Regions from separate parts of the Rhizobium sp. N122 genome, predicted to be linked through region 1. Evidence: riboswitches for the same ligand, from Rfam matches in the RefSeq annotation. Region 1 holds a riboswitch; each other region holds the start of a gene.
The links. A riboswitch is a leader RNA that binds a small molecule or an ion and turns the genes downstream of it on or off. The one in region 1 is predicted to bind thiamine pyrophosphate.
Positions count from the first base shown of each region.

Region 1 (3,189 bases):
GGCTCCCGTTTAGTTCCATTATTATGCAATTCATCTTTTTGTAACAGAATAAGAGATGAAGTGGTGGTGTCAAGCGGAAGCCACGGATTATATCGTGGGACGAGGATCAGGATGGCGAAAGAGCACCGCATCACCGGCCTCGGCTGGCCACCTGCGCGAAGGCTGCGCATGATGCGGCCTAACGAATCGGCAGCGGCAGAGCGTCAACAAGGCGAGGGTGGAATGAACATCGACTTCAACGGTGGAAAATGGCTGAACGAACCGGCCAGCTGGCGCGTGGACGACGCCGCCCTCACCCTGACAACAGGCGAGAAAACCGATTTCTGGCGGGAAACCTATTACGGCTTCACCCGCGACAGCGGCCATTTCCTCGCCTTTCCCACGCCCGAGAGCTTCACCGCCCAGATCCGCATCCAGGGCGAATTCCGCACCCTCTACGACCAGGCCGGCCTGATGGTGCGTCTCGACGAAAACCACTGGGTCAAAACCGGCGTCGAATTCACCGACGGCGAAGCCTTCCTCAGCACCGTCGTCACCGACGGCAAGTCCGACTGGTCGGTGTCGCAACCCTTCAAGGAACTCGAAGATTTCCACATTCGCGTCACCGTCGCCAACGGCGCCCTGCGCATCCAGGCCTCCCGCGACGGCAGCCGCTGGCCGCTGCTGCGGTTAGCGCCGTTCCCCGCTGCCGACCGATATGATGTTGGGCCGACCGCCTGCACGCCGGAGCGCAGCGGGTTGGAGGTGCGGTTTTCGGCGTTTTCGATTGGGCCGGCGGTTACGACGGATCTGCATGATTTGAGCTAAGAGCTGGGCGATGCTCAGATTATCTTAGAGCCAACCGCAGCAACGTTAACGCAGAACCGCAGCAGTCACGCTGCCCGCGTGCGTCATGTCCGATCAGTCGCAGGACAGTCATTTTCGAGATGACATCCGCGCCGTTCTCTGCGAAAAAGAGCGCGATGAGAGACAGGGGCGCCCGTCGACAGACGGGCTGAGAAGCACCCTTCGAACCTGAACCGGATAATGCCGGCGGAGGGAGTCGCTCGGGGTCGCGGCTCACCGCACGAATGACCCCGTGCCCGCCCCCGCCTGAAAGGGGCAACATGCAGACCAGGACCACACCAGGAGCCATGCTGACGGCGATGCGCGAGAAGCCGCCGCTCGTTCAGTGCATCACCAACTATGTCGCCATGAATGTCGCCGCCAATGTACTCTTGGCCGCGGGCGCCTCGCCGGCCATGGTCCATGCTGCTGAAGAAGCCGGCGAATTCGCCGGCATCGCGAGTGCGCTGACCGTCAATATCGGCACGCTGTCGACGCAATGGATCGACGGCATGCAGGCGGCGGCGAAGGCGGCGAACTCGGCCGGCAAGCCCTGGGTACTCGATCCGGTCGCCCATTATGCCACGGCTTTCCGCCGCAATGCGGTTGCCGGTCTGCTGGCGCTGAAGCCCACGATCATCCGCGGCAACGCCTCCGAGATCATCGCGCTCGCCGGCGGCGAGAGCCGCGGCCAAGGTGTCGACAGCCGCGATCCGGTCGAGCAGGCCGAAGGGTCGGCGCGATGGCTGGCCGAGCGCCAGCAGGCGGTTGTCGCCGTCACCGGCGCGGTCGATTTCGTCACCGACGGCGAGCGGGCGGTGCGTATAACAGGCGGATCGGCCTTAATGCCGCAGGTCACGGCGCTCGGCTGCTCGCTGACCTGCCTCGTCGGCGCCTTTGCCGCCTCCGTGCCCGAGGATATCTTCGGCGCGACGGTCGCCGCCCTTGCAACCTTCGCCATCGCCGGCGAGGATGCCGCCCTCGGCGCAGCCGGTCCCGGCTCCTTCGCCTGGCGCTTCCTCGACGCGCTGAACGCGGTCGACGGCGAAACGCTCGATGCCAGGGCAAGGATATCGGCGGCATGAAGACTTTCGACCTCTCGCTTTATCTCGTCCTCGACCCCGATCTCTGCGCCGGGATCGGCATGGTCGAGACCGCGCGCCTTGCCGTTGCCGGCGGCGCGACGATGGTGCAGTTGCGCGACAAACATGCCGGCACGGCCGGGATGGTCGAGACCGGACGCGCCTTGAAACAGGCGCTTGATGGCACCGGCGCCCGCCTCGTCGTCAACGACGATGTCGAGGCGGCGATCGCCATCGGCGCCGATGGGTTGCATATCGGCCAGGAGGACATGGATGCGGTGAGAGCGCGGGCGATGATCGGCCCCGACATGATCCTCGGCCTGTCGGTCGAAACCGCGGCGCTTGCTGCTGCCGTCGATCCCGATCTCGTCGATTATACCGGCGTCGGGCCGGTGTTTGCGACGCCGACCAAGGCCGACCACAAGCAGCCGATCGGTTTTGACGGTCTTGCCAACTTGGTGAAGGCCTCGCCGGTGCCCTCGGTTGCCATCGGCGGGCTCAAGGCGGACCATGTGGCCGAAGTCTTTGCCGCAGGCGCAAGCGGGCTTGCCGTCGTCTCCGCCATTTGCGGCGCGCCGGATCCGGAAGCCGCCACACGCCGCATCGCCGCAGAAATTCGAAAGGCCCGCGCATGATCCGCAACGTCCTCTCCATCGCCGGCTCGGATCCCTCGGGTGGCGCCGGCATTCAGGCCGACCTCAAGGCCTTCTCCGCCCGCGACGTCTACGGCATGGCGGTGCTGACCGCGCTGACAGCGCAAAACACCCAAGGGGTCACCGGCGTGCATCTGGTGCCGCCCCCCTTCGTCGCCGATCAAATCAAGGCCGTCTTTGCCGATGTGCGCGTCGATGCGGTCAAGATCGGCATGATCGCCAATGCCGGCATCGCCGAGGCCGTCGCCACAGCCCTCGACGCAGCTCTGGCCGCAGCACCGGCCGACCGCCGCGGCATCCCCATCGTCATCGACCCCGTGATGATCGCCAAGGGCGGTGCCGCGCTGCTGGCACCCGAAGCCGTCGATGTGCTCAGCCGCCGCCTGCTGCCGCTGGCGACGCTGCTGACCCCGAACCTGCCGGAGGCCGCCGCCCTGCTGCATCAGCCGGTGGCGACGAACCGGGCGGAAATGGCGGCGCAGGCCGAACAGCTGCGCGCGCTCGGCCCGGCCGCCGTGCTGGTCAAAGGCGGCCATCTCGACAGCGACGACAGCCCCGACGTGCTGGCCGCCGCCGACGGGCTGCACTGGTTCGAAGCCCAGCGGGTGCCGACCAAGAACACCCACGGC
Region 1 covers NZ_LOKU01000067.1:117,075-120,263, reverse strand. The annotation lists gene ATY75_RS30075 (DUF1349 domain-containing protein) at 223-807, shown strand; TPP riboswitch at 962-1,058, shown strand; gene thiM (hydroxyethylthiazole kinase) at 1,107-1,910, shown strand; gene thiE (thiamine phosphate synthase) at 1,907-2,542, shown strand; gene thiD (bifunctional hydroxymethylpyrimidine kinase/phosphomethylpyrimidine kinase) at 2,539-3,189, shown strand, end outside.

Region 2 (3,189 bases), on a different contig from region 1:
TGCGATATGCGCATCGAGCAGAATTTCGGGCCGCACATCGAACAGAAATGCGCCACCTTGTGCGCTTCCTTCGGAAGCGTCTCATCGTGGAAGGAGCGGGCCGTCTCCGGGTCGAGGGAGAGGTTGAACTGGTCTTCCCAGCGGAATTCGAAACGTGCGCGCGACAGCGCGTCGTCGCGAAGGCGCGCCGCGGGATGGCCCTTGGCAAGGTCGGCGGCATGGGCGGCGATCTTGTAGGTGATGACGCCGGTCTTGACGTCGCTGCGGTCAGGCAGGCCGAGATGCTCCTTCGGGGTGACGTAGCAGAGCATGGCCGTGCCGAACCAGCCGATCATCGCCGCACCGATGCCGGAGGTGATGTGGTCGTAGCCGGGGGCGATATCGGTCGTCAGCGGCCCCAGCGTGTAGAAGGGCGCCTCGCCGCAGACGGCGAGCTGCTTGTCCATATTTTCCTTGATCTTGTGCATCGGCACATGGCCGGGCCCCTCGATCATCACCTGGCAATCCCTGGCCCAGGCGATTTTCGTCAGCTCGCCGAGCGTTTCGAGTTCGGCAAATTGGGCTGCATCATTGGCATCGGCGATTGAGCCGGGGCGAAGGCCGTCGCCGAGCGAGAAGGAGACGTCATAGGCCCGGCAAATCTCGCAGATCTCCTCGAAATGCTCGTAGAGGAAGCTCTCACGGTGATGATGCAGGCACCACTTGGCCATAATCGAACCGCCGCGCGAGACGATGCCGGTGACGCGGTTGACGGTGAGCGGGATGTAATGCAGCCGCACGCCGGCATGGATGGTGAAATAGTCGACGCCCTGTTCGGCCTGCTCGATCAGCGTATCGCGATAGATTTCCCAGGTGAGATCCTCGGCGACGCCGCCGACCTTTTCCAGCGCCTGATAAAGCGGCACCGTGCCGATCGGCAGCGGCGAATTGCGGATGATCCATTCGCGGATATTGTGAATGTTGCGGCCGGTCGAAAGATCCATGACCGTATCGGCGCCCCAGCGGGCAGCCCAAACCATCTTCTCGACTTCTTCGGCCATCGACGAGGTGACGGCGGAATTACCGATATTGGCGTTGATCTTCACCAGAAAATTTCGGCCGATGATCATCGGTTCGCTTTCGGGGTGGTTGATGTTGGCGGGGATGATCGCCCGGCCGGCGCCCACTTCCCGGCGGACGAATTCCGGCGTCACATGATCGGGAATATCGGCGCCGAAGCTCTCGCCGTCACGCACCAGCGCTTCCGCCTTGGCCTTGCGGCCGAGATTCTCGCGAATGGCGATGAACTCCATCTCCGGCGTGATGATGCCGGCCCGTGCATAGGCAAGCTGTGTGACGGCTTTCCCGTCTTTGGCGCGCAGCGGCCGGCGCCGCCCCGGGAATTCCGGCGTCAGCCGGTCGCCGCTGACGAAGCCGTTATCTTCGGGGCGCACATGGCGGCCGTCATAGGCTTCGACATCGCCGCGGGCCAGCACCCAGTCTCGGCGCAATGGGGGCAGACCCTGCTCGATACGGATCTCGGCGCCGTCGATCGTGTAGGGGCCGGAGGAATCATAGACGACGACAGGCGGCTCGCCGGCGGTCGGATGGACGCTGATTTCGCGCATCGGCACCCGGATATCACTGTGGATATCTCCTGGAACATGGATCTTCCGCGAAGCCGGCAGCGGGCCGGTGGTGACGGTCGGGGTGAGGTTTTTTGCGGCAATGGTCATGGTTTGAGGCTCCAAGTTGTAAGTTGGAGACCCAGTCAATCAGCCGGAATGATGGAAAGACGCCGGCACAGATTCCACGCGTGAATCCGAAACCTTCGAGCGCTTGCACCGTCCCTACGCCAGTATGAACTGGATCAGGTTCAACGGGTCACTGCGCCACAACAGGCTAAGCCTGATTGTCCAGCAGTATCTCAGCCCCTTGCCGGGACCCCCCTGGTGAATGCCGATAGTCGTAAAGCGCCGTCCCGGATCGTGTCAAGCTTACAGCTTTGTCGTTCCGCTTATATCGTCCCGTCTCGGAGCCTGTTGCGTTACTGGCCGAACTGCGGCAAATGTCAGTTCACTCAACGTCAGGTGGATTATGTCGTTTCGGATTGAACGTCTTATGCGAGAACATCTCAGTGGCGCCGCCGGTGTGCTGGTCAATGCCTATGCGGGACCGCCGTGGAACGAGAATTGGTCGCTTGAAGCGGCGATTGAAAATGTAAACAACGTGCTCGAAACGCCCAAATCCATTGCCCTTGCGGCCATTGACGGAGGCAAGGTGCTGGGGATCGCGCTGGGCATACGGCAGCGGCGCCATGCCGGTCCGGTCATCTATCTGGATGAGCTTTCGGTGCTGCCTGAAGCGCAGGGTCGGGGAATAGGGACGGCGCTGCTGTCGGCAGTTTCCGAAACAGCAAAGGCCGAAGGATGCAACAGCGTCTGGTTGGTCTCACAGCGGGACGGTGCTTTGTCGAAATTTTATCAGGGTTGCGGATTCGCCGTCGGCAACAACCTTGGTCTCTACTCCAAATCGAGTGCGTAGCGATTCGGGCTGTATTGGCCTACATATCCGGGTGGATGGGTTCGAGGCTCGTGACCCCGATATTCCACTTGGAGCCTGTCTCGTTGTGGGATGAAAGAGGGCATGTCTGATCGGATTTGTCTTTCCGGCCTATCGGAAGAAAGCTGGCGAGCGGTCATCGAAACGCTGGGGGCTGCCGGCTGGTCCGTCCGAAAGGGTGGCGGCCTCGATTTCTCCTGGGCTGTCCTTGAGCGCGGCGGGATACGGATCGACATGGAATATGATGCATGGCAGGAGGGCGAAATGGCCTTTGCCCAAACCGACGGGTCGACAATAGCCAACGATCTTCCAGCACAATTGATTTTGCAGCTGAAATTGAACTGAGCCGCCGCTAAAGCCCGTCGCGATCTTTCAGACCCGCTCCTCGCGGCTCCTTTGAAGCGATGCCCGCTCAATCCGGTCGCAATGTCTTGCCGGATTCCGCATCGAAAAGATGAAGCTTTCCTGGCCGAGCGGCGATCGTCGCGACCTGCCCCGGTTTAAAATCGTGACGGTCGGACAGCACCGCGACAAGCTCGCCGGACCCGTAGCGCAGGAAGACCATCGTCTCATGGCCGGTGGGTTCGGTGACGCTGACGGTCGTGTCGAGGCCGCTTGGGCTGAGCGACAAGTGCTCGGGCCGCACGC
Region 2 covers NZ_LOKU01000006.1:34,609-37,797, forward strand. The annotation lists gene thiC (phosphomethylpyrimidine synthase ThiC) at 1-1,715, opposite strand, end outside; TPP riboswitch at 1,809-1,940, opposite strand; gene ATY75_RS05920 (GNAT family N-acetyltransferase) at 2,077-2,523, shown strand; gene ATY75_RS05925 (hypothetical protein) at 2,614-2,886, shown strand; gene ugpC (sn-glycerol-3-phosphate ABC transporter ATP-binding protein UgpC) at 2,954-3,189, opposite strand, start outside.
Region 2: linked by a shared signal. The riboswitch ahead of thiC (phosphomethylpyrimidine synthase ThiC) and the one ahead of thiM (hydroxyethylthiazole kinase) in region 1 are both predicted to bind thiamine pyrophosphate.

Region 3 (3,189 bases), on a different contig from region 1:
GCGAAGGAATGCGGCGCTTCTTCCAGCGGCGCGCCGTTGAAAAGCACGGTGCCGGAATCGGGCCGAAGCGCCTGCGTCAGCAATCGCAGCACCGTCGATTTTCCGGAGCCGGACGGGCCGACGATCGAAACGAACTCGCCGTTTGCGATGCTGAGCGATATATCGCCCAGCACCTCCATGCCGTCGAAAGATTTCGCGATATTGCGCAGTTCAACCATTTTGTCGCTCATCGGCGCCGCTCCCCGGATGGCGGCCAGGGCATCAGGAGGCGCTCTATCAACAGCGTCAGGCCGAAGAGGCAGAGGGTCAGCACGGCGCTGACGACGACGGCGGCAAGCACGAGATCGGGACGGAAATTGTTCTTGGCGTTGAGAATATAGATGCCGAGGCCGCTGGCGGCGCCGGCATATTCGGCAAAGATCGCGCCGACGACGGCATAGGTGATCGAGATTCTCAAGCCGGCGAAGAAATAGGGCAGCGCGGAGGGAAGCCGCGCCAGGCGGAAGATGCGCCAGCGGCTCGCCTTCATTGAGTTCAGGAGTTCGGCGATGTCGCGGTCGGTCGATTCATAGCCCTGCAGCAGGGCGACGAGCAGCGGGAAAAAGGTGACGAGCGCCACCAGCAGGATCTTCGGCAGGAGGCCGAAACCGAACCAGAGGACGACAAGCGGCGCGATTGCCACCAGCGGCAGGGTCTGGCTGGCGATGAAGATCGGCAGCAAGGCCCGACGCATGAAAGGCGCAAAGTCCATGAGGATCGAAGCGCCGAAGGCGAAGGCCAGCGACAGGGCAAAACCGCCGAGTGTAGCGCCGAGCGTCGGCCAGGTGTTTGATATCAGCGCCGCGCGGTTCAGCCAGCCCTGGAGGACGATGCGCGAAGGCGCCGGCAAGATGGAGGGCTTGATGCCGGAAAGACCGACATAGAGTTCCCATGCCGCCAGAAAGGCGAGGCCGGCGAGCAAGGCGGGCAATGCCCGGTACAGGGCGGCGCTGAGCGCGGCAAGGCGCGAATCCAAAGGTCGTGGCAGTGTCATCAGCGTTTGATTTCGGCCTCGATGCGCAGCCGGTCGCGATAGGGATCGAGCGCCTTGACGGCATCGAGAATGATGCCGACGACATTGTCCGGCATCGGATAGAGTGACACTTCTTCGTCTAAGAACATCTGAACCTCGCTCCGCTGGCATTACCCAGATCAGCTTTGAAGGGTCCAGAGGCTTGCACCTCGCATCTCAGCCCCGGCAATACGGAGCTCCCCTGTATTTCGGCGGAAACTATCACCCGGGTTTTCGTCCCGCAACCGCAAAATTGCAAACCCGTCCGCTCGGTTGGAATGGATCTGATGAAGGGAAACACCCGAGCGGAGGTCCCGCCCGGGTGCTCCTCGGTGGGCCCGTACCTGCCGGGAACGGGACCGCAGCTTGCTGCCTCAGGCGGCGATATCGGCGTGCGCCCGCGGGCGTCCGATCGGGCTTTACGATTGCAGGCGCAAGGGTTATAAAACCTCAACTAATATTGAGGTCAAGAGGCGATGGATAGGATTCCGGCAGCGCCGCCCGGCAAGCTCCTGACAGTCGGCGAGGTGGCGGAGCGCAGCGGCCTGGCCGTCTCGGCGCTGCATTTCTACGAGACCAAGGGTTTGATCTCGAGCATCCGCTCCCGCGGCAACCAGCGGCGCTACGGGCGCGACGTGCTTCGCCGCCTCGGGATCATCAAGGTGGCGCAGCGCGTCGGCATTCCGCTTGCGGAAATCCAGGCGGCGTTCCAGTCCCTGCCGCAGGGGCGCACGCCGACGGCCGCCGACTGGCAGACGCTGTCGGCACGATGGAAGGACGATCTCGACGCACGAATCAGTCGGCTGAGCCTGTTGCGCGACCGCCTGGCCGGCTGCATCGGCTGCGGCTGTCTGTCGATCGAAAGCTGTCCGCTGCGCAATCCGTGCGACCGGCTCGGCAAGGAAGGACCGGGTGCGCGGCTGCTGGAGACCGAAAACTAGTATGCGGGAGAACCAGTCGCTTCAGGGAGAGGCCGCGTCTCTTCGGGAAAGACCGAGCTGCCGGAAAGATCGATGCCTGCCTTTCTTTCGGTCGCGGTGCTCATATGTTAAGGGCGAGTGACGCAACCGAGGAGGACGGCTTCGTGTTTCATCCCAGACTGTTCGAAAATCGCAATGTCGTCGTCACCGGCGCCGGCCGCGGCATCGGCCTCGAAGTCGCTCGGCAGTTTCTGGATTGCGGCGCGAAGGTCATCGTCCATACCGGGCGCAAGCCGGGGCGGGACCTGCCGGATTTCCTGCTGACGGCCGAATCGGAAAGACGGGCGCTGCTGCTGCATGCCGATTTCTCCGCCGCCGGCGGGGCGGCGCAATTTGCCGAAGATGTTCTCGCTTTCTTCGACAAGGTGCATGTGCTCGTCAACAATGCCGGCACGATGCTCGGCCGTTTCCCGGCTGCCACGCTGACAGACGCGGAATATGAGGCGGTCATCCGGCTCAACCAGACATCGGTGGTGGCGCTGACGCGCGCCTTGCTGCCGGCATTGAAGGCGGCCGAGGGTGCTGCCGTCGTCAACACCGTTTCGATCTCGGCGCTGACCGGCGGCAGCCCCGGTTCCTCGATCTATTCGGCCTCGAAGGCGTTCGTCGCCACCTATTCCAAGGCGCTTGCCCGCGAGCTTGCCCCGGACGGCATCCGCGTCAACTGCGTCTCGCCGGGAACGATCGAGACGGATTTCCACGAGCGCTATTCCTCCAGGGAAAAGCTTGAGCAGACCCGGAAATCCATCCCGCTGCAGCGGCTCGGCACGTCGGAGGATTGCGCGCCCGCCTATCTGTTCCTGGCGGCTCCTTCTCTCTCCGGATACATTACGGGCCAAGTCCTCGAGATCAATGGCGGCCAGCTTATCTGCTGATTTACTTGGACCTTTTTTGGCATTTCATCACTATTGACCAATTCGGTTGTGCGAATATGCTATTGTGCTGATCTACCACATCGCCTCCCTTCCGAGATATCGAATGCCGTTGCCCAAACCGGAGCCGGGGATGACCGGCCAGGACTTGCACATACTCGCTGGAAAAGCCCATGAAGCGAGCGATCTGCTGAAAGCTTTGGCGCATCACACCCGGCTTCTGATCCTCTGCATACTGGCGAAACAGGAGCGGACGGTCGGTGAAATCGAAAATATTCTCGGCATC
Region 3 covers NZ_LOKU01000004.1:39,383-42,571, reverse strand. The annotation lists gene ATY75_RS04070 (ABC transporter ATP-binding protein) at 1-230, opposite strand, end outside; gene ATY75_RS04065 (ABC transporter permease) at 227-1,033, opposite strand; partial or broken gene ATY75_RS33765 (HMP/thiamine-binding protein) at 1,051-1,161, opposite strand; TPP riboswitch at 1,152-1,265, opposite strand; gene soxR (redox-sensitive transcriptional activator SoxR) at 1,528-1,992, shown strand; gene ATY75_RS04055 (SDR family oxidoreductase) at 2,136-2,906, shown strand; gene ATY75_RS04050 (metalloregulator ArsR/SmtB family transcription factor) at 3,010-3,189, shown strand, end outside.
Region 3: linked by a shared signal. The riboswitch ahead of ATY75_RS33765 (HMP/thiamine-binding protein) and the one ahead of thiM (hydroxyethylthiazole kinase) in region 1 are both predicted to bind thiamine pyrophosphate.